2 regions of the Pseudomonas sp. LS1212 genome follow, and region 2 is predicted to be linked to the other one. Evidence: predicted binding sites of a transcription regulator. Region 2 holds the regulator's gene; the other holds the start of a gene.

Region 1 (14,834 bases), 1.0 Mb from region 2:
CCTCGGTGGATAACTGACAGTGCTGGCGCAGGCCGGGCAGGTCGAGGAAGGCGTTGGCGCAACCCTGGCGCTTGAGTTGCAGCTCGCGGGCCTCGGCGACGCGTGCGGCGGCATTGGCGCTGTTATCTGCGCTGGGTTCAGTGGGATTCAAGGCGGTGGCTTCACGGGCGACGGTCAGGTGCAGATCGATGCGATCGAGCAAGGGGCCCGAGAGTTTGTTGCGATAGCGCTGGACCTGGTCGCTGCTGCAACGACAGCGGCCGCTGGGCTCGCCCAGATAGCCACAGGGGCAGGGATTCATTGCCGCAACCAGTTGGAAGCGGGCAGGGAAGCGGACCTTGTCGCGGGCACGGGCGATGACGATTTCGCCGGACTCCAGCGGTTCGCGCAGGACCTCGAGGACTTTGCGGTCGAACTCCGAGCTCATCCAGAAAAAGCACACCGTGATGGGCCAGGGTGATTTCGCCCGGCTGCGGGCGACTGCCGCCGCCAACCAGCGCTGCGCCGGAAGCGGAGTGGTGTGGATGACGGAACGGGCGCTGCGGCCAGCTGCTCAGCGGCACATGGCTGGCGACCGACTGGATGGCGGCGACCTCAAGGGCTTCACGCTCGCCCAGCGGTGGCAACAGGCCGGGCAGGCGGCTTGCGAGCAGGGTCTTGCCGGTGCCGGGCGGGCCGCTGAAGAGCAGGTTGTGCGCTCCTGCCGCGGCGATCAGCAAGGCGCGTTTAGCAGCAAGCTGCCCCTGGACTTCACTCAGATCGGGGTAGGGTTTGCTGATCAGCAACAGACCATTGGCCTTGTACGGGCTGATCGGGTTCTGGCCGTTGAAGTGGGCGACCAGCTCCAGCAGATGTTCTATCGCATAGACAGTAAGGCCCGATGCCAGGCAGGCTTCTTCGGCATTTTCACGCGGTACCACAAGCGCGCGCCCGGCATCCCGGGCGGCGAGGGCGGCAGGCAGGACGCCCTGCACCGGGCGCAAGCCGCCGGACAGCGCCAGTTCGCCCAGACACTCGACGTTGTGCAATGCCGTGGGCGGCATCTGCCCGCTTGCCGCGAGGATGCCAAGGGCGATGGCCAGGTCGAAGCGCCCGCCGTCCTTGGGCAGGTCGGCGGGGGCGAGGTTCAGGGTGATGCGCCGGGCGGGAAAGTCGAGCCGGGAGTTGAGGATCGCGCTACGCACCCGGTCCTTGCTTTCCTTCACGGTGGCTTCGGGCAAGCCAACCAGCGTCAGCGCCGGCAGGCCGTTGGCCAGATGGGCTTCGACCGTGACGGCCGGGGCCACCACGCCGACCTGGGCGCGGCTGTGGACGATGGCGAGGGACATGATTGCTCCATGATGAGGTGAACGCCGCATCCAGCGGCCTTGCAAGAATAGTGGAGCGAGATGGGCGGCGAGATTGAAACGCTCGCCTTTTGTGCGTCATGGTGTTGCCTGTGTTGCTCGATCTGACCGGGTCATGTTGCGCTCGAGCATCAGGGTTTCGAAGACCACCATCAGGTTGATGTCGGCCTTGCGCAGTTCATTGCGATTCATCGGCAGCTGCCCCACGCCATCAGTGGCTCAATGGGGGCAGTGTAGGGAGGCGTGCAAGGCGCCGCCAGGGGTTGGTGCGGCGCTGGCTTACTCGGCGGGTGGCGTCAGCCGTGCTTCGAGCTCGGCGACTTTCGCTTCCAGGCTTTCCAGGCGGGCACGGGTGCGGGCCAGGACGACCATCTGGCTGTCGAATTCTTCCCGGCTGACCAGGTCCAGTTTACTGAAACCGCTTTGCAGCAGGGCTTTGAACTGGCTCTCCAGTTCAGCGCGAGGCTGTGCGGTATCGCCACTGAACAAACGGGAGGCGTGGTCGCTCAGGGCGTCGAGAAAGGCTTTGGGCGCGAGCATGGTCAAGTTTCCAGAATCAGATGGGCGCCAGTGTACCACGCGGTGTCTATAGTCTTGGGGAGCCTGCTGCATTGCACGCTTTTCGCGCATCAGGACGAGCGGTAGCGCACCGTTGTTGTGCGCAATTGGACGACTTGCCTGCAAAGTCCTCCGCAAGAAACAGCCAAGTCACTGTAATCACAGGATTTGTTGGTTATGGCAAGGTTTCTGCTTACACGCTGATGACCCCTGCACTGATGTAGTCATCGTGACGAATCCAGTGCGCAACGCAGGGGAAGTGTTTCGACAGGAGCAGTGATTGGCGTCGGTCGCGGGGATGCAAGACCGACGATGCGTTACAAAGCCAGACACTGCGCTTAGACTTGAGCTGGGTTTGTTTCCTGGGGCAAGTCCACCAATTCGGGAGAGAGTTTCATGAAGCTAGTCACTGCCATCATCAAGCCGTTCAAGTTGGACGACGTGCGCGAGTCACTGTCCGAAATCGGCGTGCAGGGCATTACCGTTACCGAAGTCAAAGGCTTCGGTCGCCAGAAGGGCCATACCGAGCTGTACCGTGGCGCAGAGTACGTAGTCGATTTCCTGCCCAAGGTGAAGATCGACGTCGCTATCGACGACAAGGATCTTGATCGGGTCATCGAGGCGATCACCAAGGCGGCCAACACCGGCAAGATCGGTGACGGCAAGATTTTCGTGGTCAATCTGGAACAGGCTATTCGCATCCGTACCGGCGAAACCGATACCGACGCAATCTAAGCCGCCAAACCCAACGCCCCAGGAGATAACAATATGACTCTGCGTCGCTTCGCAGGGCTAGGAGCCCTTTTGTCCCTAATAATGCCTGGCCTGGCCATGGCAGAAGAGGCGGCAGCCCCTGTGCTCAACTCCGGCGACACCGCCTGGATGTTGACTTCGACAGCCCTGGTGCTGTTCATGACCATTCCCGGCCTTGCCTTGTTCTACGGCGGCATGGTGCGTTCCAAGAACGTTCTGTCGGTGATGATGCAGTGCTTCGCAATTACCGGTTTGATCAGCGTGCTGTGGGTCATCTACGGCTACAGCATGGCGTTCGATACCACTGGCATGGAACAGGGTGTCGTCAATTTCAATTCTTTCGTCGGCGGTTTCTCGAAAGCCTTCCTCAGCGGTGTGACGCCTGCCAGCCTGACCTCGGCAACCGCACTGTTCCCGGAAGCGGTGTTCATCACCTTCCAGATGACCTTCGCGATCATCACCCCGGCCCTGATCGTGGGTGCCTTCGCCGAGCGGATGAAGTTCTCCGCGATGCTGATATTCATGGGTATCTGGTTCACCCTGGTCTACGCGCCGATTGCACACATGGTCTGGAGCGGCAACGGCGGCCTGATGTGGGACTGGGGCGTTCTCGACTTCGCTGGCGGTACTGTGGTGCACATCAACGCCGGTGTGGCCGGCCTGGTTGCCTGCCTGGTACTGGGCAAGCGCAAAGGCTTCCCGACCACCCCGATGGCACCTCATAACCTGGGTTACACCCTGATGGGTGCGGCCATGCTCTGGATCGGCTGGTTCGGCTTCAACGCCGGCTCGGCAGCTGCCGCCAACGGCACGGCCGGCATGGCCATGCTGGTCACCCAGATAGCAACAGCTGCAGCTGCACTGGGCTGGATGTTCGCCGAGTGGGTAACCCACGGCAAGCCAAGCGCACTGGGTATCGCTTCCGGTGTGGTGGCGGGTCTGGTTGCGGTAACCCCGGCAGCAGGCACCGTAGGCCCGATGGGCGCCCTGGTGATCGGCCTGGCGGCCGGTGTGATCTGCTACTTCTGCGCCACCAGCCTCAAGCGCAAGATGGGCTACGATGACTCGCTGGACGCCTTCGGCGTACACGGTATCGGCGGTATCGTCGGCGCAATCCTCACCGGTGTGTTCGCAGCCCCTGCACTGGGTGGCTTCGGCACTGTCGAGGACATCGGCGCTCAAGTCTGGATTCAAGTCAAAGGCGTCGGTTTCACCGTCATCTACACGGCCATCGTGACCTTCATCATCCTCAAGGTGCTGGATGTGGTCATGGGCCTGCGGATCAACGAAGAGGAAGAAGCCGTCGGCCTCGACCTGGCGCAGCACAACGAGCGTGGTTACAACCTGTAATCGCGGCGAAAAAAATGCCCGGCTTGCCGGGCATTTTTTTGTCTGGAGTTTGTCATTTGCATTATACGCAAACGGTTTCTACGAGCCGATTCAAGGCGTGTCGATACAGTCGGCAAATGTGGGTCGAACACTTACAGCCCGCAGAGAAATATAGCCTCTTTGCTTTTTCCCAGAGCGCGCTAGAATGCGCGCCGAAGCTGTGGAGAACGGTATGTGGCAGCAGACCCTGATTACCTTGCGGGCACGACCCCGGGGCTTTCATCTGGTGACTGACGAGATACTCGCCGGTTTGCCGCAATTGAGCGAATGTCGAGCCGGCTTGCTGCATTTGTGGCTGCAACATACCTCTGCGTCGTTGACCATCAACGAGAACGCCGACCCGGCGGTTCGTCGTGACTTCGAACGATTTTTCAACCGGTTGGTCCCACAAGGATCAGAGGGTTACGAACATAACGACGAAGGTGCTGACGACCTGCCTGCACACTTCAAGGCCAGTTTGCTAGGCTGTCAATTGAGCTTGCCGATCATGGCCGGGCGATTGGCGTTGGGCAGCTGGCAGGGTGTTTATTTGGGCGAGCATCGCGATCATGGCGGTGCTCGCAAGCTCCTCGCCACGCTGCACGGCGAGGGCGCTTAAGCCGCTGGTTACCAGTGGATGTTGAATTTTTCCTGGCAGGCCTTCGACAGTGGGTGAAGCTGGGCTATAACTAATCTGCTTTTCGCAAGTCATGAGGTAGAACATGAGCGACGATGATCTGGAAAATGATGACCTCGAAGTAGGTGACGATGACGAAGCCGAAGAAGGTCTTGAAGCGGCCGTTGAAGATGTCGCGGAAGACGATGGTGGTGATGCACCTGTCCCTACTGCCAAGGGCAAGGCCAAAGCTGCGGTCTCGGTCGATGAGCTGCCCAGCGTAGAAGCCAAGAACAAAGAGCGCGATGCGCTGGCCCGGGCGATGGAAGAATTCCTCGCGCGCGGAGGCAAAGTGCAGGAAGTCGAGCCGAATGTGGTGGCCGATCCACCCAAGAAGCCTGACAACAAGTACGGCAGCCGCCCTATTTGACTGTCCGCATGCCATGAAAAAGCCCGCCGTCGCTGCGGGCTTTTTCATGGGCGCTTCGCGGTGTCGGGTAGTGTCGACTTGTAGCCGCTGCGACGCTCACGTGCGAAGCAGGCGCGGGATCTCAATATCGCCGGGGAGCCCCTGCGGGACTCCAGCTGGTGCGCCACTGCGACAGCCTAACGGCAGCGGCTACAACAGATTGCATCACGCCCAGCGGGAGAGGAGCTCGGGCAACTGCCTCAGGCTCTGAATCTCCGCATCCGGCGCGCGGTTGGCCTCCCAGGGCTTGCCCTGGGGGTTGAACCAGATCGCCCGCATGCCCGCCTGTTGGGCGCCGGCGATGTCGTCACCGGGGTGGTCGCCGATATGCACCGCAGTGCTGGCATCCGCCTGGCCGCGGCTGAGGGCTTCGCGGAAGAGTTCAGGAGCGGGTTTGCCAACACCCAGGTCTTCGGCGCAGAGCGTGAACTTGAAATAGTCAGCCAGGCCCAGGCGCCGGACATCGGCGTTGCCATTGGTGAGCACGCCGAGGGTGTAGTGCTGGCAGAGTATTTCCAGTGTCGGCTGGACCTCGGGAAAGACCTCGATCTGATGGCGGGCGTGGAGGAACACCTCGAAGCCCATGTCGGCCAGTGTCTGTGCCTGGGAAGGATCGTACCCGGCATCTTCCAGGGCATGGAACAGCACCCGGCGGCGCAGAGCACTGATCCGGTGCTTGAGGCCCGGGTCGGCCTGTACCAGTCGCTCACGGATTGCATACAGATGCTCGACCGGTACCGGCCCGAGATTCGGGGCGTGCTCGGCCAGCCAGTCGCGCAGAATGGCTTCGGCGCTGACAATCACCGGTGCGGTGTCCCACAGGGTGTCATCGAGGTCGAAGGTGATCAGCTTAATGGTCATGAATCAGTGCCCTTACTGCGTTTGGCTCGAGGATGAGCACTATCGTATACCGTTGCCAGGTGCTGGAAGTCCAGATGGGTATAGATCTGGGTGGTGGCGATGTCGGCATGGCCGAGCATTTCCTGGACCGCACGCAGATCCTGGGACGACTCCAGCAAATGGCTGGCAAACGAGTGCCGCAACATGTGCGGATGCAGGTTTTGCCCCAGCTCGCGCTCGCCCGCGGCGCGTACCCGCAACTGGATCGCACGCGGGCCCAGGCGACGGCCTTGCTGGCTGACAAATACAGCGTCGTCCTGCGGGTTGCTCATGGCACGCAGTGGCAGCCAGAGCTGCAAGGCTTCGCGGGCCTTGCGGCCGATGGGCAGCACACGTGTCTTGCTGCCTTTGCCGTGTACCTGAACCAGCCCGTCGGCCAGATCCAATTGTTCGAGGTTAAGCCCGGTCAGCTCACTCAAGCGCAACCCGGATGAATAGAACAGTTCGAGGATGGCCTGGTCGCGATGGGCCAGAAAGTCGTCTTCGACAGCACCATCGAGCAATTGCAGCGCTCGGTCGGTGTCGAGGGTTTTGGGCAGGCGCCGCTCGCCCTTGGGCGGGCTCAGGCCATTGGCCGGGTCGTGACTGCAGAGCCCTTCGCGGTTTAGATAGCGGTAGAAGCCGCGTACGGCTGACAGCAGGCGGGCCAGGCTGCGCGAGGATTGGCCCTGCTGATGCAGGCGCGCAACCAGGCGGCGCAGATGCTGGATTTCCAGGGCGTCCCAGCTGCTCACCTGCTCCTTGGCGCAGAAGGCGAGCACTTTGTTCAGATCGCGCCGATACGCTTCCAGGGTGTGGGCCGACACTTGACGCTCGCTGCGCAGGTGCGCGCAGAAAGCCTCCAGGTGCGCCTCCATGGTTAGCGAGCCGGGCGCAAGGTGCTGGTGAAGCGTGGCACGATACGCCCGAGGACCTCGGCGATGTAAGTGAGGAACAAGGTACCGACCGAACTCTTGTAGTGCTGCGGATCACGGCTGCCGATCGCCAGCACGCCATGCAGGCCTTGATGGGTCAGCGCCACCACGGCGCTTGAGCCGACCTGCTTGCGTTGTTCTTCGCCAAAGAGGAAATCCAGCTCATGATCGCGCAGGGTGCCGCTGACGGTCTTGCCGCCCGAGAGCAGCCCGCCGATTGCTTGCTGGGCTTCGCTGCTGTTGACCCAGCGCCCGACCGGAGTGGCGGTCTCGCTGAACAGGATCAGGCTGACAAAGGGCACCTGGAATTCCTGGCGCAAGCTGTCTTCCACTGCGATCACGACTTCTTCCAGGCTGGTGGCGTCGAGCAGGTCGAGGATCAGGCGGCGGGTCTTCTCGAACAGGCGATCGTTGTCCCGCGCCACGTCCATCAACTGCGAGAGCCGATGGCGCATTTCGATATTGCGTTCGCGCAGCAGTTTCAGCTGGCGCTCCACCAGCGAGACGGTGTCGCCGCGCTGGTGAGGGATGCGCAATTCCGGCAGCAGGTCGTCGTGCTCGACGAAAAACGAAGGATGGGCGCGCAAATACTCAGCGACGGCATCGGCCTCCAGTACTGGCGTCAAGCTTTCAGAGGGTTGCTCGCTGGGCTTATCGGCTGGGGCTTGAGGCTGATCGGTCATTGGTTTTGCTCACTCATAGACGAACCTGTCCTTCATAGACCCGCACGGCGGGGCCTGTCATAAGCACCGGCTGGCCGGGGCCCGCCCATTCGATGGACAGGCGTCCGCCAGGCAGGTCGATCAGTAGCGGTGAATCCATCCAGCCCTGGCTGATGGCGGCCACGGCTGCGCCGCAAGCGCCGGTGCCGCAGGCCTGGGTTTCCCCGGTGCCACGTTCCCAGACGCGCAGTTGCGCACGCTGACGGTCGATCACATGAAGGAAGCCGACGTTGACCCGCTGCGGGAAGCGCGGATGGTTTTCGATCTTCGGCCCCAGCTCATGCACCGGCGCGTTGTTGATGTCATCAACACGCAGCACGGCATGCGGATTTCCCATCGACACGGCCGCCAGCTCTACCGCCTGGCCGTCGACATCCAGCCAATAACTCGGGGCCTGGGCGTCGGCCTGGAACGGAATCTCTGCCGGAATCAGGCGCGGTGGCCCCATGTCGACGCTGATCTGGCCGTCGCTGCGAACTTCGAGCTCGATAATGCCGCTTTTGGTCTCGACCCGGATGCGCTTTTTCGCCGTCAGGCGCTTGTCCAGCACGAAGCGGGCGAAGCAGCGGGCACCATTGCCGCACTGTTCGACCTCCGAGCCATCGGCGTTGAAAATCCGATAGCGGAAATCGACATCCGGGTTGCTCGGTGCTTCGACAATCAGCAGTTGATCGAAACCGACGCCGGTGTGTCGGTCACCCCATTGCTTGGCATGCTTGGGCAGAATGTGTGCATGCTGGCTGACCAGGTCCAGGACCATGAAGTCATTGCCCAGCCCATGCATCTTGGTAAAACGCAGCAGCATGGGGTCACTCCGGCAGCAGGCTTTCGCCAGCAAACAGCTCGGCCACGGTTTCACGACGGCGCACTTCGAATACCTGTTCGGCATCGACCAGCACTTCGGCGCAACGGCCACGCGTGTTGTAGTTGGAGCTCATCACAAAGCCATAGGCGCCGGCCGAATGCACGGTCAACAGATCGCCTTCGGCCAGGGCCAGTTGACGGTCCTTGGCCAGGAAGTCGCCGGTTTCGCAGATCGGGCCGACCACGTCATAAGCGCGAGGCTCTGCATCGCGGGGTTGCACGGCCTTGACGTCCATCCAGGCCTGATACAGTGCCGGACGAATCAAATCGTTCATGGCCGCATCGACGATGGCGAAATCCTTGTGCTCGGTATGTTTGAGGTACTCGACGCGAGTCAGCAGCACGCCGGCGTTGGCCACGATGTAACGACCCGGCTCGAAGACCAGTGCCAGGTCGCGATCGCCCACGCGCTCGCGCACGGCTTTGATGTAGTCGGCAACCAGCGGCGGCTCTTCATCGCGATAACGCACGCCGACACCGCCACCCAGGTCCAGATGGCGCAGATGAATGCCACAATCACCCAGGCGATCGATCAAGCCCAGCAGGCGATCGAGTGCGTCCAGGAAGGGTTCGAGGGTGGTCAGCTGCGAGCCGATGTGGCAATCGACACCGACCACTTCCAGGTTCGGCAGCTGCGCGGCACGAACGTACACGTCCTCGGCATCGGCGATGGCGATACCGAACTTGTTTTCCTTGAGGCCGGTGGAGATGTACGGGTGCGTGCCCGCGTCCACGTCCGGGTTGACCCGCAGCGAGATCGGCGCGCGAACGCCCAGCTCGGCGGCCACGACCTGCAGGCGCTCGAGTTCATCGGTGGACTCGACGTTGAAGCAATGCACGCCGACTTCCAGGGCGCGGCGCATGTCTTCGCGGGTCTTGCCGACGCCAGAGAAAACGATCCGGTCGGCACGGCCGCCAGCTGCCAGAACACGCTCCAGTTCGCCGCCGGAAACGATGTCGAAGCCAGCGCCCAGGCGTGCCAGGACGTTCAGCACGCCCAGGTTGGAGTTGGCCTTGACGGCAAAGCAGACCAGGCTGGAAACGCCTTCCAGGGCATCGGCGTAGGCGCGATACTGGGTTTCGATATGCGCGCGCGAATAGACATAGGTCGGGGTGCCGAAGCGCTCGGCGATGGTCGACAAAGCGACACCTTCCGCGAACAGTTCTCCGTCGCGGTAGTTAAAAGCGTCCATGGTGTTCCCTTAGTAAGACTTGTGCGATTGCGACTTGGCTTGTTCTTCAGGAGTTTTGCTGTCATCGGGCAGGTACAGCGGACCCTTTTGACCACAGGCAGAAACAAGGCAGGCGACCGCGAGGAGCGCAGCAAGGGAGGAGATCAGGCGCTTCATGGCGAAATCCTTTGAATATGCAGTAATTGCGCCGAGTATACCCAGCCCCCGGCGGATTGCCTATGCGGCCTGCTGGCCGTCCGGCGGGGCCTCGAGCGCTTCGCGCCTGGTCGATCTTCTGTGGGAGCTGGCCGGGCGGCGCTCCGCGTGCCAGCGATGAGACCATGACAGGCAACATCGATTTTCCTGTCATGACTCGGCCTATGGTCGGTATCCTTTGCATTCGTCACGGCACACTCGTATCGTGCGGCGCTGCAGCGTGAACAGACACTTTTCGAGGTTCTTGCAATGAGTTTGACCGAAGCCCGTTTTCACGACCTGGTCGATGCCACCCAGCAGACGCTGGAGGATGTTTTCGAAGAGAGCGAACTGGATATCGATCTGGAAAGTTCGGCCGGTGTGCTCACCGTCAAGTTCGAGAACGGCAGCCAGGTGATTTTCAGTCGTCAGGAACCTCTGCGCCAGTTATGGCTGGCTGCGCGTTCCGGTGGCTTCCATTTCGATTACGACGAAGAGAGCGAGCGCTGGATGTGCGACAAGAGCGAAGAGCAGCTCGGTGAAATGCTGGAGCGCATCGTTCTTGAGCAGGCCGACATCAAGCTTGAGTTCGAGGGGCTCTGAAGTCGTGACCAAAACCGCTTCAGACCGTCCCGCCAAGCCGCTGTACAGCAATGTCAGCCCGGCCGTGCCTTCACCTTGCGTGAGCTTGTGTCGCCTGGACGAGCAGAAGGTCTGCCGCGGTTGTTTCCGTCACGTCGAAGACATCCGTCAGTGGCGCTCGGCAGACGACGAGCAGCGCCGGCAGATTTGTCGCAGCGCTCTGCAACGGCGTCAGGCGGCAGATGGCAGGAGTAGTGATTCTCTGTAACAACCTGACCGCTTGTGTATTTGCAGGTCTGTGTTAGTGTCAGAATTACATTGCATCGCGAAGCCTGTAAAACCCCGCCTTCTGGGCGGGGTTTTTCTTTATGTCGCCCAGAAAAAAGGAGTCCGCCTGGATCATGAACACCGCACCTTCACTCACCCTCACCCGATTGGACGTGCAGCGTCTCGAGCGCCTGATCGGCAGCCTCGATGAATCGGCGCCGGGCGTCAAAGCCCTGCAAGCCGAGCTGGACCGCGCCGAAAAGGTCGTCGGCCACGATGAAGTTCCGCCCGGTGTCGTGACCATGAACTCGCGCGTGCACTGCCGCGAGGAAAGTAGCGGCAAGGACTATCACCTGACCCTGGTCTACCCGCAGGATGCCGGTGGCGAAGGCAAGGTCTCGATTCTCGCACCGATCGGTTGTGCCTTGCTCGGGTTGTCGGTGGGCGAGCAGATCGACTGGCCGGCCCCGGGTGGCAAGACCCTCAAGCTGACCCTGATCGAAGTCGAATACCAGCCGGAAGCCGCGGGCGAGTACCACCGCTGAGATTCCGTCCTCAGACCTGCAGAATCAGCGCCAGGTCATGTTCTTCCAGCGCGTTGCTATCCAGGTGCAGTGGGCTATGGCTGGCCCGCTCTTCGCACAGGTAGTCGAGCAACGCTGCCTGGCTGGTCAAGGCAACATGCTTGATCTGGCCCGGGATCAGTTCCAGTACGTGATAGTGCTTCTGAACCTGGAGCAGGTAACGGTGATTGCGGCCCTCGGCCAGCAATGCCTGGGCTGTGTGGATGACCTCTTCGACCCGCAAGGCGATGGCCTGTGCGCGGTTATGGCAAAAGCAGCGGACCCGCAGCCGGGGAGGTGCGTGCGGGTTGGCCAGGCTGTTGAGGTAGTCGCGCAGGCACTCGAGCAAGGCATGCTCGCCGTCATAGCGATGGACCTGCAGTTCATTCCAGCTGTTGAGTGTCACCTGGTCGAGCGTCAGCACCAGGTTTTCCCGCACGCCTGCATAGCTCAGGGAATCAGTGCGTTCGGTGGTCATGAGAATGTTCAAGTCACGATGATGCTTGAGCGGGTCGACACCGACGTTGATCAGTAACAGCACTTCGCCGGGCTCGCTGGGGCGCATCAGTTGCTCCTCGGCGACCATGGGCAGGGGGAGGGGCACGGACTGTTGCAGGCTGCCGAGCAGATTGAACAGCTCATGCTCGCTCAAGTCGCTGTTGCCTGGATGCAAGGCCAGCCGTGTGCTGCTGTCGATCACCCCGTTGCGATGGCTCCAGGCGAGCAGTTCCAGCAGTTCGCGGCAGCGCTTGATCGGCGCAAAGTGTTCCCACTCATGGCTGTTGAGGTTGCCGCTGTAGAGCCCCCAGTGGGTATGCCCCGGCTCCTTGCGATTGGGCGATTGAACCAGGGTCAGGGTGTCTTCGGCCAGGTCCGGGGCGATGCCGGGGTTGATGAACTCGATTTTGCCGGACTTGCGTTCAAACGCCGCATAAAGGCGCCGCCCCAGCACATTCAGGTCGCGCCGGGTGATCAGGCTGGTGGCTTCCTGCTCGCGGGCGAACCGGGTCAGGAAGCGATAGCTGTAATTCAGCGCGTTGACCAGCGCACGGCGTTCAGTGCCGACCTGGCGGACTTTCCACTGGCTGCGGCTGTCGAGCAGGGCAAGCTGGCGTTCATCCCAGCCCCATTCGTGCGCCAGGCGCTCAAGTAACCGGCGTTGCCAGCTGGCAGTGCGCTGGCGTGACGGACTACTGAGTTTCCTGTTGACCTTCAGGTACAGGCAGCGGCGCACCAGTTCCAGGCGTTCGGGTTCGGCGCGAGCAACCAGGTATTCTTCAAGTCTGCGGTACACCACCATATACGGGTCGAGTTCGTCCAGATCGAGCCGATTGGCAAACACTGCCTGCTTGAAACGCAGGCTCAGGCACTGCACCTGGGGGTGTTCACTGGCGTAGACCTCCGTCAACAGTAGTTTGAGCACGGATTTGTAGGGCGACTCGATGCCCTTGAACAATTGCCAGAGTCCCGCACCAACGAATTCCCCTGGCGGGATGTGCGCCAGATGGCCGAGGTCGAGGGCCTCATCGGCGCGAATGAAACGCTTGGAAATCAGTGCATGAGTGTACTCGGCATAGCGGGCCTCTTCGTAGGCCGGCACCAACCACCACAAGGGTGTACGGCCCGCGAGCCAGATTGCGGTCCGGTAAAACTCGTCCAGCAGCAGGTAGTGCTGGGTGGTTCCACAGTCTTCGGCGCTCAGCGTGGCATCACGCTCGCCTTGCACGAACCGGCTTGGCTCGATCAGGAAGAAGTGCGCTTCGGCACCCTGACTGGCCGCCCAGGCTTCCAGGAGCTGGCATTTGCGGCGCAGTTCTGCCAGCTCATCATGGCTCAGCCCCGCGGCATGGCAGACCCAGACGTCCATGTCGCTTTGCTCGGCCTGGGCCAGGGTGCCGAGGCTGCCCATCAGAAACAGGCCGTGAATCGGCCGAAGTCCGTTGCTTTGGCGTGATTTGTAGGCGAACGAGCGAGTCAGGCGCTGGGCTTCGGCCAGAACCTCTGAACCAGGCTCGAAATTCGACACGCCGGCGGGTGTCACGCCCGAGACATAGCCTGGCAGCAGCGGGTGGTTGACGTGGTAAAACAGTGGCAGCAGGTTCAGAACCAGTTGCTGGCGTGTAGACAACCCCTCAATGGCCCGGTCCAGACGTCCCTGGTTGAGTTTCAGGAAGCGCGCGCGCAATTGGCCGAGGACCTTGCGGTCAATGCCAGCATCCAGATCGGGGCGAATTTCGTGGGTGCGCGTCATCTCAAACTCAAACAGGCCATCCTGGTCCGCAGTGGTCAGTCATCGTGCGAGGCGCAGTTTACAGCCGAAGGCTGACCCACCTTAAGTTGAATTTGATTTTTTGACGTCAGATTTCTATCGCGCGGCGATAGTGTGCCCTCGGAATCCTGTCAAAAGGGATCCCGTGGGCGATATGGGGGGCTACGCGGTTTCTTTATTGGTGGCCAGGATAGTCAGCAGCCCTTGGGCATGCTCGGCGGCGTCCCGACCCAGGCTGGTCAGATAGCCGCCATCGGGCTGACTGATCAGATCCTTGTTGTACAGGCGTTGTGCAGCGGCAATGGCAGTTGGGGCAGCGGTCTGATGAATTTTCAGGCCTTCCTGGGAATTATCCAGGTTGAAGAGTGCAAGGATTTCCAGTTCGGCAACCAACTCAGGGGTATACGACATAAGGACTCCAGACTTTCTAGGAATTAGGCGACAGCGCCCCTAAGGTGACCGCACTTTGTCAGCCTGTCCAGTGTTCACTGAACGCTTTTGCTGTCCTGGGTGGCGGCCCGTCGTGGTAACCCCGCAAGTCTTGCGGCAGCGGGGTGCTTCCAGTGTAGATAGGCTCTGGAAGATTTGCTGCAGATTGTTTCCCGCGCCGCGTCAGAACTGCTACTTCTCTGGAGGCAACTCTGGCAGTGCACGCAGCGCCGCTTCGTACCACTCGGTGTTGAACGCGCGGTCTTCTTCGAGGATCGCGTCGATCTCGACGGCCAGAACGTGGGCCATCAGTTGCAGAATTTCTTCACGCTCGTAGCCGACCAGGGTCAACTTGTTGAAGGTCGCCTTGGCCGCCGGCGGGTTGTCGCTCTCGATCTGATTTTCGATGGCTTCGATCAAGGTGTTTTCGGCGAACGCTTCTTCGTCGTTGTCGTTGTCGTTGTCGTTGTCTTTGTTGGTGCCGGGGGTTGGCTCGCTCATGGCAGGCTCCTCAAGGAAAGGCAGCCAGTTTACCTGCATTCAGGCCGATGATGCTGCTGGTCAGATCCGGTTCGCCGTTCTATAAAGAGTGCTGCCAACCCCTGCACGGCCTGGAGGCTATGTGATGCTCAAGCTTTATGGATTTGCGGTCAGCAACTACTACAACATGGTGAAACTGGCACTGCTGGAAAAGGGACTGCCGTTTGAGGAAGTGCCGTTTTTTGCCGGCCAAAGCCCGGAGGCACTTGCCATCAGCCCACGCGGCAAGGTCCCGGTGCTGGGCGTCGAACAAGGGTTTGTCAACGAAACCAGCGTGATCCTGGAGTACCTGGAGCAGACCCAGAGC
Region 2 (14,834 bases):
CTCAACCCGACGCCGACCCTGACCTTTCCGGTTGCAGCACCTGCCGCCGGCACACCGGCGACGCCTGCACCGGCAGCGGCACCTGCAGGTTCGGCGGCGACCGGCACTCACGGCGCTGCGCCGACCACCCCGAGGGAGAGGCACTGATGGTGGGTACTCGCGCCAAGAATGGCTGGGTCGTCTGGTTGACATTCGCTATCGGGCTGTTGCTCAGCGTGTCGCCGATGCCCCAGTTCATGGAAATCCTGCGGCCGCTCTGGCTGGCATTGCTGCTGGCCTTCTGGGCGCTCGCATTGCCACACAAGATCGGCATGACCACGGCCTGGTTGCTCGGCCTGGCCGAAGACGTACTGTATGGCACGCTGCTGGGGCAGAATGCCTTGATCCTCACGCTGATCACCTTCCTGGTGCTGTCGTTGCAACAACGCTTGCGCATGTTTCCGATGTGGCAGCAAAGCCTGGTGATCCTGGTCATCTTCGGCCTGGCGCAATTGGTCCAGCTCTGGCTCAGTGCCTTGACCGGCAACCGTCAGCCAACGCTTGCCCTGGTCTTGCCGGCGCTGGTCAGTGCCTTGCTCTGGCCCTGGGTCAGTTACGGTCTTCGTGGTTTGCGGCAACGTTTGAGTATCAATTGAACGGGGCTTGAGCTGCTTGCCGATTGCTCGGCTCCGACAGGGAGATGTCATGCAAAACCCGCTCTACCTGGCCTCTGGTTCGCCACGCCGCCGCGAACTGCTGAACCAGATCGGCGTGCCGTTCACGGCAATCAGCGCCGCTATCGATGAAAGCCCCTTGCCCGATGAAACCCCTGCCGCCTATGTCGAGCGCCTTGCGCGGGAAAAGGCCGAGGCCGGCCTGGCCCTGCTTGCGGCCACCGAGTCGCAGGCACCGCTGGTGGTGTTGGGGGCGGACACGGCAGTAGTGCTCGATGGCCAGATTCTTGGGAAACCCGTTAACGAAGCCGATGCCCTGGCCATGCTTGCCGCTTTGTCGGGGCGCGAGCATGAAGTGCTGACGGCGGTGGCGGTGCTTGATGGCCGGCGCTGCGAAACCTGCAGTGTCAGCAGTCGAGTCCGCTTTCGCCCCATCAGCGTGCACGAGGCCCGGGCCTACTGGGCCAGTGGCGAACCGCAGGACAAGGCCGGCAGTTACGCCATTCAAGGCCTGGCGGCGATCTTCGTGGAAAGTCTGCAGGGCAGTTACTCGGCAGTCGTCGGCCTGCCCTTGAATGAAACCGCAGAACTGCTGGGCCATTTCGGCATACCCTGTTGGCAGGGAGTCGCGCAACAAAGCTGACCGGTAACCTCGATTGTCACTCGAACCGCTCGCTGACAGCCAATATGCGATCCAAGATTATCGTGAACACCTTTGACGAGACCGAGCCATGAGTGAAGAGATCCTGATCAACATCACGCCGATGGAGTCGCGCGTGGCAGTGGTAGAAAACGGTGTTCTGCAAGAGGTGCATGTCGAACGGACCCAGCGTCGCGGTATCGTCGGCAATATCTACAAAGGCAAGGTCGTGCGCGTTCTGCCGGGCATGCAGGCGGCTTTTGTCGACATCGGCCTGGAGCGCGCGGCATTCATTCACGCTTCGGAAATCTCCATGCGCGAGGGGCCGTCGGTAGAAACCATCAGCGCTCTGGTGCATGAAGGGCAAAGCCTTGTGGTTCAAGTCACCAAGGACCCGATCGGCTCCAAGGGGGCGCGGCTTACTACCCAGCTTTCGATCCCGTCGCGCTACCTGGTGTACATGCCACGGACCAGCCATGTCGGCATTTCCCTGAAAATCGAAGATGAAGCCGAGCGCGAGCGCCTCAAGCAGGTGGTCAGCGATTGCGTGGCCCAGGAGGGCATCGTCGAAGCCGGTGGCTTCATTTTGCGTACGGCGGCAGAAGGTGCGGGCGCCGATGAAATCCTCATGGATATCCGCTACCTGCGTCGCCTCTGGGACCAGATCGGCGCGCAGATCAAGACGGTCGGCGCTCCGTGCGAGATATACGAAGACCTGGGCCTGGCCCTGCGTACGCTGCGTGATCTGGTCAGCCCGAAAATCGAGAAGATTCGCATCGACTCGCGGGAAACCTTCCAGAAGACCACGCAGTTCGTCGCAGAGTTGATGCCGGAGATCGCCGATCGTCTGGAGCACTACCCGGGTGAGCGACCGATTTTCGATCTTTACGGCGTCGAAGACGAAATCCAGCGGGCCCTGGATCGCAAGGTACCGCTCAAGTCCGGCGGCTACCTGGTGGTCGATCCGGCGGAAGCGATGACCACCATCGACGTCAACACCGGGGCGTTCGTCGGTCACCGCAACCTGGAAGAGACCATCTTCAAGACAAACCTGGAGGCCGCGACCGCGATTGCCCGGCAATTGCGCCTGCGTAACATTGGCGGGATCATCATCATCGACTTCATTGACATGGAAGATGAAGAGCACCGGCGCCAGGTGCTGCGAACCCTGGAAAAGCAGCTCGAGCGCGATCACGCCAAGACCAACATCATCGGCATCACCGAATTGGGACTGGTGCAGATGACACGCAAGCGCACGCGCGAAAGTCTCGAGCAAGTGCTGTGCGAGCCGTGCAGTAGTTGCCAGGGACGCGGCAAGCTGAAAACCCCGGAGACGATCTGTTACGAGATTTTCCGGGAAATCCTGCGCGAAGCCCGCGCTTACGAGGCCGAAGGCTATCGGGTGCTGGCCAATCAGAAGGTCGTCGACCGTCTGCTGGACGAGGAGTCGGGCAACGTTGCCGAGCTTGAGGCCTTTATCGGCCGAACCATTCGCTTCCAGGTCGAGTCGATGTATTCCCAGGAACAATACGATGTGGTGCTGCTCTGAATCATTGCATTGGACAGCACAGGGTCGCCCGGGCCGGTCGATCGACTCTGGCAAATGTCGGCTGTCGAGCCATAGTTAATCCAGCACAATTCGGGGACCTCTGACATGGAGCGTCTGACTCGCATCCTGGCCGCGCTGACCCGTTGGGGCCTGGAGTTGTGCGCGTTGCTGGTGGTGTTGGTAGCGCTGTACGTCAGCCTCGGTCGCGAGCTGGTGCCCTTGGTCGCCGAGTACCGTGACGACGTCCAGAGCAAGGCCGAACAGGCCTTGGGCATACCATTGAGCATCGGCAGTCTGGAGGGGCGCTGGAGCGGCCTGGCCCCGGTGCTGTTGGTTCATGATGTGTTGGTCGGCGAGGGCGCCAGTGCGCTGCGCCTGGATCAGGTTCGGGTGGTGCCGGACCTGTGGGCCAGCCTCGCCGAACGTGAGCTGCGCATTGCCCATCTGGAAGTCAACGGGCTGCAGGTGAGCCTCAAGGAAGACCAGGATGGGCATTGGGCGCTCAAGGGCTTGCCGGTTCGGGAAGGGCCGCTCGATCCCGAACAATTGCTCACCCAAATGCGGGCGGTCACACGCCTGTCGGTGCTCGACAGCCAGGTTACCCTGGAGCCTTTCGAGCGCGAGCCCATGACCCTGACCTACGTGAGCCTCGGCTTGCAGACCGGTAGTGTGCGGCAGCGGCTGGACCTGCGCCTGACCTTGCCCGATGGACAGCCACTGGCCATCAACGCGCGCAGCCGGATTCGAGCAGCGAAGTGGCGTGAGGCCGAGGTCCAGGCCTACCTGAGCTTGCCCCAGAGCGATTGGGCGCGTTGGCTGCCACCGCGACTGACCCGCGAGTGGAAGATCGAGCAATTGCAGGCCGGCGGTGAATTCTGGCTGGAGTGGGGCAATGGCGCGGTTCAGAGTGCCATGGCTCGCTTGAATGCACCGCAATTTCGCGGTGCCTATGCCGAGCGCAAGGCGGTCGATGTGAAGGACCTGGCGCTCAATGCCTGGTTCCAGCGCAACGAGCAAGGTTTCAATGTCTGGTTCGACTCGCTGGCCATGAGCCTGGGCGAGACCCGCTGGGAATCGCACCTGCAACTGAGCCAGCTGGCTGCTACCGAAAAGACTGAAGAAACCTGGCACGTACAGGCCGATCGCTTGAACCTGACGCCGATAACGCCTTTGCTCGATGCCCTCGTACCCCTGCCGGAGAAGGTGGCAGCGGTGGTCAATGGCCTGAAGGTGACCGGTGGCCTGCGCAATGTCTTGCTCGACTACCGGCCCAAGGCGACTGGCGATCAGCGCCTGAGCTTCGCTGCCAATCTGGACAGGGTCGGGTTCAACGCCTACCACGGCGCACCGGCGGCCGGTAACGTCAGTGGCAGCATCAGCGGGGACCTGGGCCAAGGTGAGCTGCGCCTGGATACCGAGAAGTTCATGTTGCATCTGGACCCTATTTTCGCCGAGCCCTGGCACTACCTCAAAGCCAACGCCCGCCTGACCTGGCGCCTGGATGACGAGGGGTTGACCCTGATTGCGCCGTACCTCAAGGTCCTGGGCGAAGAAGGCAAGATTGCGGGCGACTTCCTGATCCGCCTGCTGTTTGACGAAAGCCGCGAGGACTACATGGACTTGCGCGTCGGCCTGGTCGAGGGCGATGGGCGCTACACCGCAAAGTACCTGCCGCAAGTGTTGGGTCCGGCGTTGGACGAATGGTTGCGCAAAGCAATCGTCAAAGGCGCAGTCGATGAAGGCTATTTCCAGTACCAGGGGTCGCTCAATCACGGTGCGCCGGAAACGGCCCGCAGTATCAGCCTGTTCTTCAAGGTTCACGACGTTACGCTGGACTTCCAGCCAGGTTGGCCGCATGTGCAAAAGGTCCAGGGCGATGTCTTTGTCGAAGACAGCGGCGTGCGGATCCACGCCAGCCAGGGCCAGCTGCTCGAAACCCGGGTACGTAATGTCAATGTCAGCATTCCCCGTGTAGCGGCAGGCGAAACTAGCCACCTGTATCTGGATGGCGAGTTCGATGGCGGGCTGGGCGATGGCCTGAAGATCCTCCAGCAAGCGCCGATCGGTACCGGCCCTACCTTTGCCGGCTGGGAAGGCGAAGGCAGCCTGCAAGGCAAGTTGAAGCTGGATATTCCCCTGGTCAAAGGCCAGCAGCCGAAAATTCTCGTGGATTTCAACACCGACCACGCGCGCCTGAAAATCAAGGAGCCGGAATTGGAGTTGACCCGGCTCAAGGGCAAGTTTCGCTTCGACCTCGACAAGGGGTTGAGCGGGCAGGGTATCAGCGCCCATGCGTTCGACAAGCCAGTAAGCGCGCAGATTTTCGCCGAAGGCAAGCCCGGCGATCCGCGCACGCGGGTAATCGCCAAGGGCCAGGTAACGGTTAAGAAGCTCACTGACTGGCTGAAGGTGAATCAGTCGTTGCCGCTTTCGGGTGAATTGCCTTATCAACTGCAATTGGCCTTGGGTGGGCCTGACAGTCAGTTGACTGTCGCCTCGAACCTGAAGGGGGTCGTCATTGATCTGCCGGCACCTTTTGGCAAGGTCGCCGGCGATTCGCGCGACAGTGTCTTTCGCATGAGCTTGCAAGGCGACGAGCGACGTTACGGTTTTGACTACGCAGACCAGGCCGATTTCGCCTATGCGGCACCTGTTGGCAATCTCATGCAAGGGCGTGGCGAGCTGGTTCTGGGCCAGGGCAACGCCCAGTTGCCCTCGGGCAAGGGCTTTCGCGTTCGTGGCAGGCTTTCCGAACTGGATCTGGAACTATGGCAAAAGGTGGCCGAGCGCTATGGCGCAACGGACCCCGACGACAGTACCAGGCAATTGTTGCGTAGCGTTGATCTAAAAGTCGGGATGCTCAAGGGAATGGGCCTGAACCTTGAAAATGCCGACCTGCAACTGCGCCGCAGTGCCGATGGCTGGATGCTGCAACTCGACAGCCAACAGGTCGACGGTGATATCCGTCTGCCCGATGCCAAGGGCGTGCCCATTGTCGTCAATCTGCAGACGGTCCGCTTGCCTGCAGTCGATCCTGCCGCGGTGGTCGTGGAAAATCCGCCCGACCCACTGGCCTCGGTCGATCCGCGCAAGATACCGGCGATGAACGTCAAGATCGTCAAGCTGTATCAGGGAACTGACCTGGTAGGGGGCTGGTCGATGAAAATCCGTCCGACTGCCAAGGGGGTCGCGTTCAACGGTCTGGACCTGGGCCTCAAGGGTATGCTGGTGCAGGGAAGCGCGGTCTGGGAGGGCGCGCCGGGTGCAACGAGCAGTTGGTTCAAGGGACAGTTGCAGGGGAAGAACCTGGCGGACGTGCTCAAGGCCTGGAATTATGCACCCACTGTTACCAGCAGGAGCTTTAATCTCGACGTGGATGGCAGTTGGCCGGGATCGCCGGCCTACATCGGGCTCAAGCGTTTCTCCGGTAGCCTCGATGCGACCTTGCGCAACGGCCAGTTCGTCGAAGTCGAGGGTGGCGCCCAGGCGCTGCGGGTGTTTGGCCTGCTCAATTTCAACTCGATCGGTCGTCGCCTGCGCCTGGATTTCTCCGACCTGCTCGATAAAGGGTTGAGCTATGATCGGGTCAAGGGCGTACTGGTTGCCAGTAACGGTGTCTATGTAACGCGGGTACCTATAACCCTGACCGGCCCGTCGAGCAACTTTGAGCTCGATGGGACCCTGGACATGGTCCGCGACCGGGTCGATGCGAAATTGTTGGTGACCCTGCCTGTGACCAATAACCTGCCCATCGCCGCGTTGATCGTCGGTGCTCCAGCGATAGGCGGCGCGCTGTTTCTGGTCGATCGCCTGCTCGGCGACAGGGTGGCGCGATTTGCCAGCGTGCAGTACCGCGTCGAAGGCTCGTGGAAAGCGCCCAGGATTACCTATATGAAACCCTTTGAAAAGTATCGATAGGCCGGAGTCCAGCATGTCGTTAGCGGTGATTCAAATGGTCAGCCAGAGTGATGTCCTGGCCAACCTGGAGCAGGCTCGCAGTTTGCTCGAGCGGGCAGCCGAAGGCGGGGCGCAGCTGGCGGTGCTGCCGGAAAACTTCGCAGCCATGGGCCGAAGCGACAGTGCGGCTATCGGCCGGGCCGAAGCGCTGGGCCAGGGACCGATCCTGCCCTGGTTGAAACAGACGGCGCGCGACCTCAAGTTATGGATAGTGGCCGGCACTGTGCCCTTGCCGCCGGCCGACCAGCCCGACGCCAAGTCACATGCCTGCTCGCTGCTGGTCGATGACCTCGGTGAGCAGATTGCGCGCTACGATAAACTGCATCTGTTCGATGTGGATGTGGCCGATAATCGTGGGCGTTATCGTGAGTCCGATGACTATGCCCATGGTCATAATGTCGTGGTTGCCGATACGCCGGTCGGGCGAGTGGGCCTGACGGTCTGTTATGACCTGCGTTTCCCGGAGCTGTACAGCGCGCTGCGCGAGGCCGGGGCGGAACTGATCACGGCGCCGGCGGCGTTTACCGCAGTCACCGGTGCGGCGCATTGGGAAGTCCTGATTCGCGCCAGGGCCATCGAGACCCAGTGTTATATCCTGGCGGCTGCCCAGGGCGGCGTTCATCCCGGGCCGCGCGAAACCTTCGGGCATGCGGCCATTGTGGATCCCTGGGGGCGTATCCTGGCCGAACAGGATCAGGGCCCAGCCGTGCTGCTGGCCGAGCGCGACAGCAGCGAACAGGCGTCCATCCGGGCGCGGATGCCGGTGTCCAGTCACCGGCGCTTTTTCTCGCAGGGCGCGTTGCGGCCTGCGCATACCTCGGAGTGACTATGAGCGAGTTGTTATCCACTGTCAGCGAACACCTGCTAGCGCCTGGTGGCCTGACCATCGAAGGCCTGCAGTCGGTGCTGGGTGAACTGGCCGGGCCGGGCATCGATGCAGCCGACTTGTACTTTCAGGGGCAGATTTCCGAGTCCTGGGCGCTGGAAGACGGCATCGTCAAGGAAGGCAGTTTCAATCTCGATCAAGGCGTCGGCGTACGCGCCCAATCCGCCGAGAAGACGGGTTTTGCCTACAGCAATGCCATCACCCTGGATGCGTTGCAACAAGCCGCTCGGGCGGCACGTTCGATCTCCCGCGCCGGGCAGAATGGCCGGGTACAAGTCTTCAGCAGCCCGGATGTGACGCGTTTGTATGGCCCGGACAACCCGCTTGAGGTCATCAGTCGAGCGGAAAAGGTCGAGCTGTTGAAGCGCATCGATACCGCTACCCGCGCCCTGGATCCGCGTATCCAGCAGGTCACGGTGAGCATGGCCGGGGTCTGGGAGCGCATCCTGATTGCTGCGGCCGATGGCAGCCTGGCGGCCGATGTACGTCCCCTGGTGCGATTCAATGTCAGCGTGATCGTCGAGCACAATGGTCGCCGCGAGCGCGGAGGGCATGGTGGTGGCGGCCGTACCGACTACCGCTATTTCCTCAACGATGACCGTGCCATGGGCTATGCCCGCGAGGCGTTGCGCCAGGCGCTGGTCAACCTCGAAGCCATTCCGGCGCCGGCCGGTACTTTGCCGGTGGTGCTGGGCTCCGGATGGTCCGGGGTCTTGTTGCACGAAGCGGTCGGCCACGGCCTGGAAGGCGATTTCAACCGCAAGGGCGCCTCGGCCTTCAGTGGGCGCATGGGCGAGTTGGTTGCTTCCAGGCTGTGTACCATCGTCGATGACGGCACCCTGGCCGGCCGGCGCGGCTCGCTGAGCGTCGATGACGAAGGTACGCCGACCGAGTGCACCACGCTGATCGAGAACGGCGTGCTCAAGGGTTATATGCAGGACAAGCTCAATGCGCGACTGATGGGCCAGGCCTGTACCGGTAACGGTCGGCGTGAATCCTACGCGCACCTGCCGATGCCGCGCATGACCAATACCTACATGCTGGCTGGCGAAAGCGATCCGGCGGAAATCATTGCATCGGTGAAGAAAGGCATCTATTGCGCCAACCTCGGCGGTGGTCAGGTCGATATCACCAGTGGCAAATTCGTGTTCTCCACCAGCGAGGCCTACCTGATCGAAGACGGCAAGATCACCGCGCCAGTCAAGGGGGCAACCCTGATCGGCAATGGCCCTGAAGCCATGAGCCGGGTGTCGATGGTCGGTAACGATCTGTCGCTCGACAGTGGTGTGGGCACCTGCGGCAAGGACGGCCAGTCGGTCCCGGTAGGGGTTGGCCAGCCGACCTTGAGGATCGATGCGATGACCGTCGGTGGCACGGGCGCCTGATAAGCTGCAGCCTCGGGTTGGGCTGTACGGCCCAACCCGAGGCGTGCGACTAACGCAGACCGCGTTGGGTCTCGTCCAGCTCGCGGATGTACTTGAAGATTTTGCGGCTCGAGGCAGGTGGCTTGTTATGCGCAAGCTCGTGCTGGGCCTGACGGATCAAGGAGCGCAGTTGCTGACGGTCCGCTTGCGGGTATTCGCCGACAAATTTTTCCAGAACGTCGTCGGCGCCGTTGATCAAACGATCACGCCAGCGTTCCAGGCCATGGAAGCGTTCGTTGTACTGCCTTGTGGAGGCATCGAGTTGATCAAGCAACACCAGAATGGCGTCGGTGTCCTGATCGCGCATCAATTTGCCGATGAACTGGATGTGCCGTTTACGCGCGATATTCGCGGTGTGCTTGGGCGCATCGGCCAGCGCCCGGCGCAAGGCGTCGGTCAACGGCAGTTTTGCCACCAAGTCAGGCTTGAGTGTCGTAAGGCGCTCGCCAAGGTCAACCAGAGCATGCAGCTCGCGTTTGACCTGGGATTTGCTTTTTTCGCCCTCGTCGAGGGAGTCGTCGTAAGAATCAACCATGGGGGCAGTCCGCTAATAAACGCCGCCATGATAACCAGTCAGGGGCTGCTTGTCCGGCCCTGTCGCAGGTTGTTCCTGCACAAAGCAGATTTTCAGTGGAGAAAACTATGAGCGCAGTCCAAAGCGTCGGTCCGCAGGCCTTGCCTGCACTGCAGGAGCAGGTCGAGCAGATTATCGCCGAGGCCAAGCGTCAGGGCGCCAGCGCCTGTGAAGTGGCGGTGTCGCTGGAGCAAGGCCTGTCGACCACGGTTCGCCAGCGTGAGGTGGAGACCGTCGAGTTCAATCGTGACCAGGGTTTCGGTATCACCTTGTATGTGGGGCAGCGCAAAGGTTCGGCCAGCACGTCAGCCAGTGGTAGCGATGCCATTCGCGAGACGGTCGCAGCCGCCCTGGCGATCGCCAAACATACCTCCGAAGACGAGTGTTCGGGCCTGGCCGACCCCGCCCTGATGGCGCGAGACCTGCCGGATTTCGACCTGTACCACGCCTGGGATATCACCCCCGAGCAGGCTATCGAGAAAGCCCTGGCGTGCGAAGCCGCGGCGTTTGCGGCCGATTCGCGGATCAAGAATGCCGATGGCACGACCCTCAATACCCACCAGGGTTGCCGCGTCTATGGCAACAGCCACGGCTTTGTCGGTGGCTACGCCTCGACCCGCCACAGCCTCAGCTGCGTGATGATCGCCGAAGGCGATGGGCAGATGCAGCGCGATTACTGGTATGACGTCAATCGCCAGGGCGAGTTGCTGGCCGACCCCGTCAGCATCGGTGTGCGAGCTGCGCAACGTGCCGCCAGCAGGCTTGGCGCACGACCGGTGCCAACCTGCGAGGTGCCCGTGCTGTTCTCGGCGGAGTTGGCCGGAGGCTTGTTCGGCAGTTTCCTTTCGGCGATCTCGGGGGGCAACCTGTACCGCAAGTCGTCCTTCCTTGAGGGGACGATGGGGCAACGCTTGTTTCCCGAGTGGCTGACCCTCGATGAGCGCCCGCATTTGCAGCGCGCATTGGGCAGCTCGGCGTTCGATGGCGATGGTTTGGCGACCTATGCCAAACCTTTCATCGAGAATGGCCAGCTGGTGTCGTATGTGTTGGGCACCTATTCGGGTCGCAAGCTTGGGTTGCCAAGCACCGCCAACGCCGGTGGCGTGCACAATGTGTTCGTCACCCACGGCATCGAGGACCAGGCGGCACTACTTCGCAGGATGGGCCGAGGCTTGCTGGTAACCGAGTTGATGGGGCAAGGCCTGAACATGGTCACGGGCGATTATTCACGCGGTGCGGCGGGCTTCTGGGTCGAAAATGGCGAAATCCAGTTCGCGGTTCAGGAGGTGACGATCGCCGGCAATATGAAAGACATGTTCCAACAAATTGTCGCAATCGGTAATGATCTTGAAACCCGTAGCAATATTCATACAGGTTCGGTGTTGATCGAACGGATGACGATAGCCGGCAGCTAGAAAACGTATATCAAAAAAGGCGTGTCGCTCGGGCGGCACGCCTTTTTTGTTTGCGTCTATTTCAATTCAAATATCACTTTCTCGCTGGATGCAGGTTGCGTGATCTATTTCCTGCGGCCTATTCGCCTTCGTCAAAGTAGTTGTTGATCAGCGCTACAAGGGCGTCCAGCGCCTCTTGCTCCTGGTCCCCTTCGGCATGCAGATGAACTCGGGTGCCTTTGCCGGCGGCCAGCATCATCACGGCCATTATGCTTTTGCCGTCGACCATGGATTCGCGAGTGCGCCCGGCTCTTATCTGGCAGGGATACCTGCCAGCAACGCCGACGAACTTTGCAGCCGCTCGTGCATGCAAGCCAAGCTTGTTGATGATTTCGATTTCAAGAGCGGGCATCGCGGGAAGGAATCCTTTGGGCTAAAGGTCGCGGTGGCGAACCTGAACATTCTTGAGCGATTGCTGCAGCGCCTGACCCAGACGTTCGGTCAGGTAGACGGAACGGTGGTGCCCACCGGTGCAGCCAATGGCAATGGTGACATACGCACGGTTGCTTGCAGCAAAGCGGGGTAGCCATTTGAGCAGGTAACTGGAGATATCTTGATACATCTCTTCGACATCCGGCTGGGCCGCCAGGTAATCGGCAACCGGCTGGTCGAGGCCGGACTGATCACGCAACTCCGGCTTCCAATAGGGGTTGGGCAGGCAACGCACATCGAAGACCAGGTCGGCATCGACCGGCATCCCGCGCTTGAACCCGAATGACTCGACCAGGAACGCCGTGCCTGGCTCGGGGGTATTGAGCAGGCGTAGCTTGATGGTGTCGCGCAGTTGATACAGGTTCAGGTTGGTCGTGTTGATCTTGAGGTCGGCCAGATCCGCGATTGGCCCAAGCAGGTCGCTTTCAACGCGAATGGCTTCGGCGAGGGAGCGATTGGGGTTGCTCAGCGGATGACGTCGACGGGTCTCGGAGAAGCGCTTGAGCAGGGTTTCTTCATCGGCATCCAGGTACAGGACGTCGCACTGGATATGCCGGCTGCGCGCTTCTTCGAGCAACTGCGGGAAGCGCGACAGATGGCTGGGCAGGTTACGTGCGTCGATCGACACGGCCACCAGCGGTTGCAACAGCTCGGTATTGATCAGGGCGCTTTCTGCAAGCTCGGGTAGCAGTCCGGCAGGCAGGTTGTCAATGCAATAGAAGCCGCTGTCCTCCAGTACCGCGAGGGCAGTGCTTTTACCTGAGCCGGAACGACCGCTGACGATGATCAAACGCATGGTTATTGACCGCTCTGTACTTCCGTTACGACTTTATACAGCTCTTCGTTGCTCGCTGCCGAGCGCAGTCTGTCGCGTACTTCCTTTCGGTCGAGCATGCTGGCGATCTGGCGTAGCAGCTCCAGGTGCGCATCGGTGGCAGCTTCCGGGACCAGCAGGACGAACAGCAGGTCGACTGGTGCACCATCGATGGCGTCGAAATCTACCGGGGCGTCCAGGTGTAGCAGGGCGCTGATCGGTGAGGTACAGCCATGGAGTCGGCAGTGGGGAATGGCGATGCCATTGCCAAAGCCGGTAGAGCCCAGTTTTTCACGGGCGATCAGGCTCTCGTAGACATCTTGCATCTCCAGATCCGGGACTTCCCGGTGGATCAAGTTGGCAATTTGTTCGAGTACGCGTTTTTTACTGCCGCCCGGCACGTTCACGAGTGAACGGCCGGGGGTCAGGATGTTTTCAAGTCGAATCATGGGTGGGGGGTATCAGCGAGCAGTCGCACCTTGCAAAAGGCTCTGCTGTTTTTCCTTGTGTTTTTTTAGTTGGCGGTCGAGCTTGTCGGTGAGCAGGTCGATTGCTGCATACATGTCGTCATGTTCCGCATTGGCGACGACTTCACCGCCGGGAATGCGCAGGGTGGCCTCGATTTTCTGTTTCAGCTTCTCGACCTCCATGATGACCTGCACATTGGTGATCTTGTCGAAATGGCGCTCCAATCGGTCGAGTTTTTCGCCGATGTAATCGCGCAAGGGATCGGTCACAACCAGTTGATGTCCACTGATGTTGACTTGCATACCGCTTCTCCTTATTGCCATTGCATAAAGAGGCAGGCCTGTTGCCTGCCACTGGAACGCTGTGGCGCATCTCAGGGACCTGCCAGTCGACTACATCAATCGCTTGCGTTCGCTCGACGGTGCGATGCCGAGTGACTCGCGGTATTTGGCGACGGTTCGACGGGCTACCTGGATGCCTTGTGCCTCCAGTAAACCAGCGATCTTGCTGTCACTCAATGGCTTTTTCTGATTTTCCGCAGCAACCAGTTTTTTGATGATCGCCCGGATGGCCGTGGACGAGCATTCGCCGCCTTCGGAGGTGCTGACGTGGCTTGAGAAAAAGTATTTCAGCTCGTAGATGCCACGCGGGGTATGCATGTATTTCTGCGTGGTAACACGGGAAATGGTCGACTCGTGCATGCCCACGGCCTCCGCGATGTCATGCAGCACCAGCGGCTTCATGGCCTCGTCGCCATAGTCGAGGAAGCCCCGCTGATGCTCGACGATTTGCGTGGCCACTTTCATCAGGGTCTCATTGCGGCTCTGCAGGCTCTTGATAAACCAGCGGGCTTCCTGCAGCTGGTTGCGCATGAAGGTGTTGTCGGCACTGGTGTCGGCGCGGCGCACGAAACCTGCGTATTGCGGATTGACCCGCAGGCGCGGTACCGATTCTTGATTGAGCTCGACCAGCCAGCGCTCGTTGTCCTTGCGCACGATCACGTCCGGTACGACGTATTCGGGTTCGGTGGACTCGATTTGCGAGCCTGGGCGCGGGTTCAGGCTCTGGACCAGTTCGATGACCTGGCGCAGCTCGTCTTCCTTGAGCTTCATGCGGCGCATCAGCTGGCTGTAGTCGCGGCTACCGAGCAAATCGATGTAGTCGGTGACCAGGCGCTGGGCTTCGGCCAGCCAAGGCGTCTTGGGATGCATCTGGCGCAGTTGCAGCAGCAGGCATTCACCCAGGTTGCGGGCGCCGATTCCGGCCGGCTCGAATTGCTGGATGCGGTGAAGGACGGCTTCGATCTCGTCGAGCTCGACGTCCAGTTCCGGGTCGAAGGCCTCGCAGATCTCTTCGAGAGTCTCGTCCAGGTAGCCCTGATTGTTGATGCAGTCGATCAGGGTCACGGCGATGAGCCGATCGGTGTCGGACATCGGTGCCAGGTTCAATTGCCAGAGCAGGTGGCTTTGCAGGCTCTCGCCAGCGGAGGTGCGGGTGGTGAAGTCCCACTCGTCGTCATCGTTGCTGGGCAGGCTGCTGGCGCTGGTCTGGTAAATGTCTTCCCAGGCGGTGTCGACCGGCAGTTCGTTGGGAATGCGTTCGTTCCATTCGCCCTCCTCAAGGTTGTCTACCGTTGGGGTGGACTCCTGGTAGCTGGGCTCCTGGATTTCGGGGGTAGTCTTCTGCTCGACGTTGTCGGCCAGCGGATCGCTGTTGTCGAAGTCGTCGCCTTCTTCCTGGCGCTCGAGCATGGGATTGGACTCCAGGGCTTCCTGGATTTCCTGTTGGAGGTCCAGGGTCGACAACTGAAGCAGACGGATGGCCTGTTGCAACTGCGGTGTCATCGTCAGTTGCTGGCCCATTCTTAAGACGAGCGATGGTTTCATGGCAGGGGCTTAACACCTTATTCGCCGGCGCACATGCGCCATCCACTACAGGGCACCGAAGCGCCAAACATAAGCAAATTATATGCCTGAAACTGAA

What was found. The regulator sigma-54, encoded in region 2, starts transcription at its own class of promoters, with help from an activator protein. The targets are predictions, from matches to a motif close to ANTGGCATNNANNTTGCTNT.
Region 1: glnK (P-II family nitrogen regulator) is a predicted target of sigma-54. The motif match lies at 2,081-2,100, and genes of this name have one in related genera.

Annotation. Positions count from the first base shown of each region.
Region 1 is NZ_CP102951.1:144,319-159,152, forward strand. Features, by position in the region: partial or broken gene NVV94_RS00695 (YifB family Mg chelatase-like AAA ATPase) at 1-1,328, opposite strand, end outside; gene NVV94_RS00700 (accessory factor UbiK family protein) at 1,626-1,886, opposite strand; gene glnK (P-II family nitrogen regulator) at 2,301-2,639, shown strand; gene NVV94_RS00710 (ammonium transporter) at 2,673-4,007, shown strand; gene NVV94_RS00715 (secondary thiamine-phosphate synthase enzyme YjbQ) at 4,219-4,644, shown strand; gene sutA (transcriptional regulator SutA) at 4,748-5,071, shown strand; gene NVV94_RS00725 (HAD family hydrolase) at 5,276-5,971, opposite strand; gene xerC (tyrosine recombinase XerC) at 5,968-6,867, opposite strand; gene NVV94_RS00735 (DUF484 family protein) at 6,870-7,607, opposite strand; gene dapF (diaminopimelate epimerase) at 7,621-8,451, opposite strand; gene lysA (diaminopimelate decarboxylase) at 8,456-9,703, opposite strand; gene lptM (LPS translocon maturation chaperone LptM) at 9,713-9,859, opposite strand; gene cyaY (iron donor protein CyaY) at 10,148-10,480, shown strand; gene NVV94_RS00760 (DUF1289 domain-containing protein) at 10,485-10,727, shown strand; gene rnk (nucleoside diphosphate kinase regulator) at 10,861-11,271, shown strand; partial or broken gene NVV94_RS00770 (class I adenylate cyclase) at 11,291-13,540, opposite strand; gene NVV94_RS00775 (TIGR02647 family protein) at 13,721-13,969, opposite strand; gene NVV94_RS00780 (hypothetical protein) at 14,180-14,488, opposite strand; gene NVV94_RS00785 (glutathione S-transferase family protein) at 14,613-14,834, shown strand, end outside.
Region 2 is NZ_CP102951.1:4,807,549-4,822,382, reverse strand. Features, by position in the region: gene mreC (rod shape-determining protein MreC) at 1-147, shown strand, start outside; gene mreD (rod shape-determining protein MreD) at 147-635, shown strand; gene NVV94_RS22445 (nucleoside triphosphate pyrophosphatase) at 685-1,296, shown strand; gene rng (ribonuclease G) at 1,385-2,842, shown strand; gene NVV94_RS22435 (YhdP family protein) at 2,948-6,760, shown strand; gene NVV94_RS22430 (carbon-nitrogen hydrolase family protein) at 6,774-7,625, shown strand; gene tldD (metalloprotease TldD) at 7,628-9,070, shown strand; gene yjgA (ribosome biogenesis factor YjgA) at 9,120-9,644, opposite strand; gene pmbA (metalloprotease PmbA) at 9,752-11,098, shown strand; gene NVV94_RS22410 (HPr family phosphocarrier protein) at 11,217-11,489, opposite strand; gene rapZ (RNase adapter RapZ) at 11,511-12,365, opposite strand; gene ptsN (PTS IIA-like nitrogen regulatory protein PtsN) at 12,368-12,832, opposite strand; gene hpf (ribosome hibernation-promoting factor, HPF/YfiA family) at 12,845-13,153, opposite strand; gene NVV94_RS22390 (RNA polymerase factor sigma-54) at 13,244-14,737, opposite strand.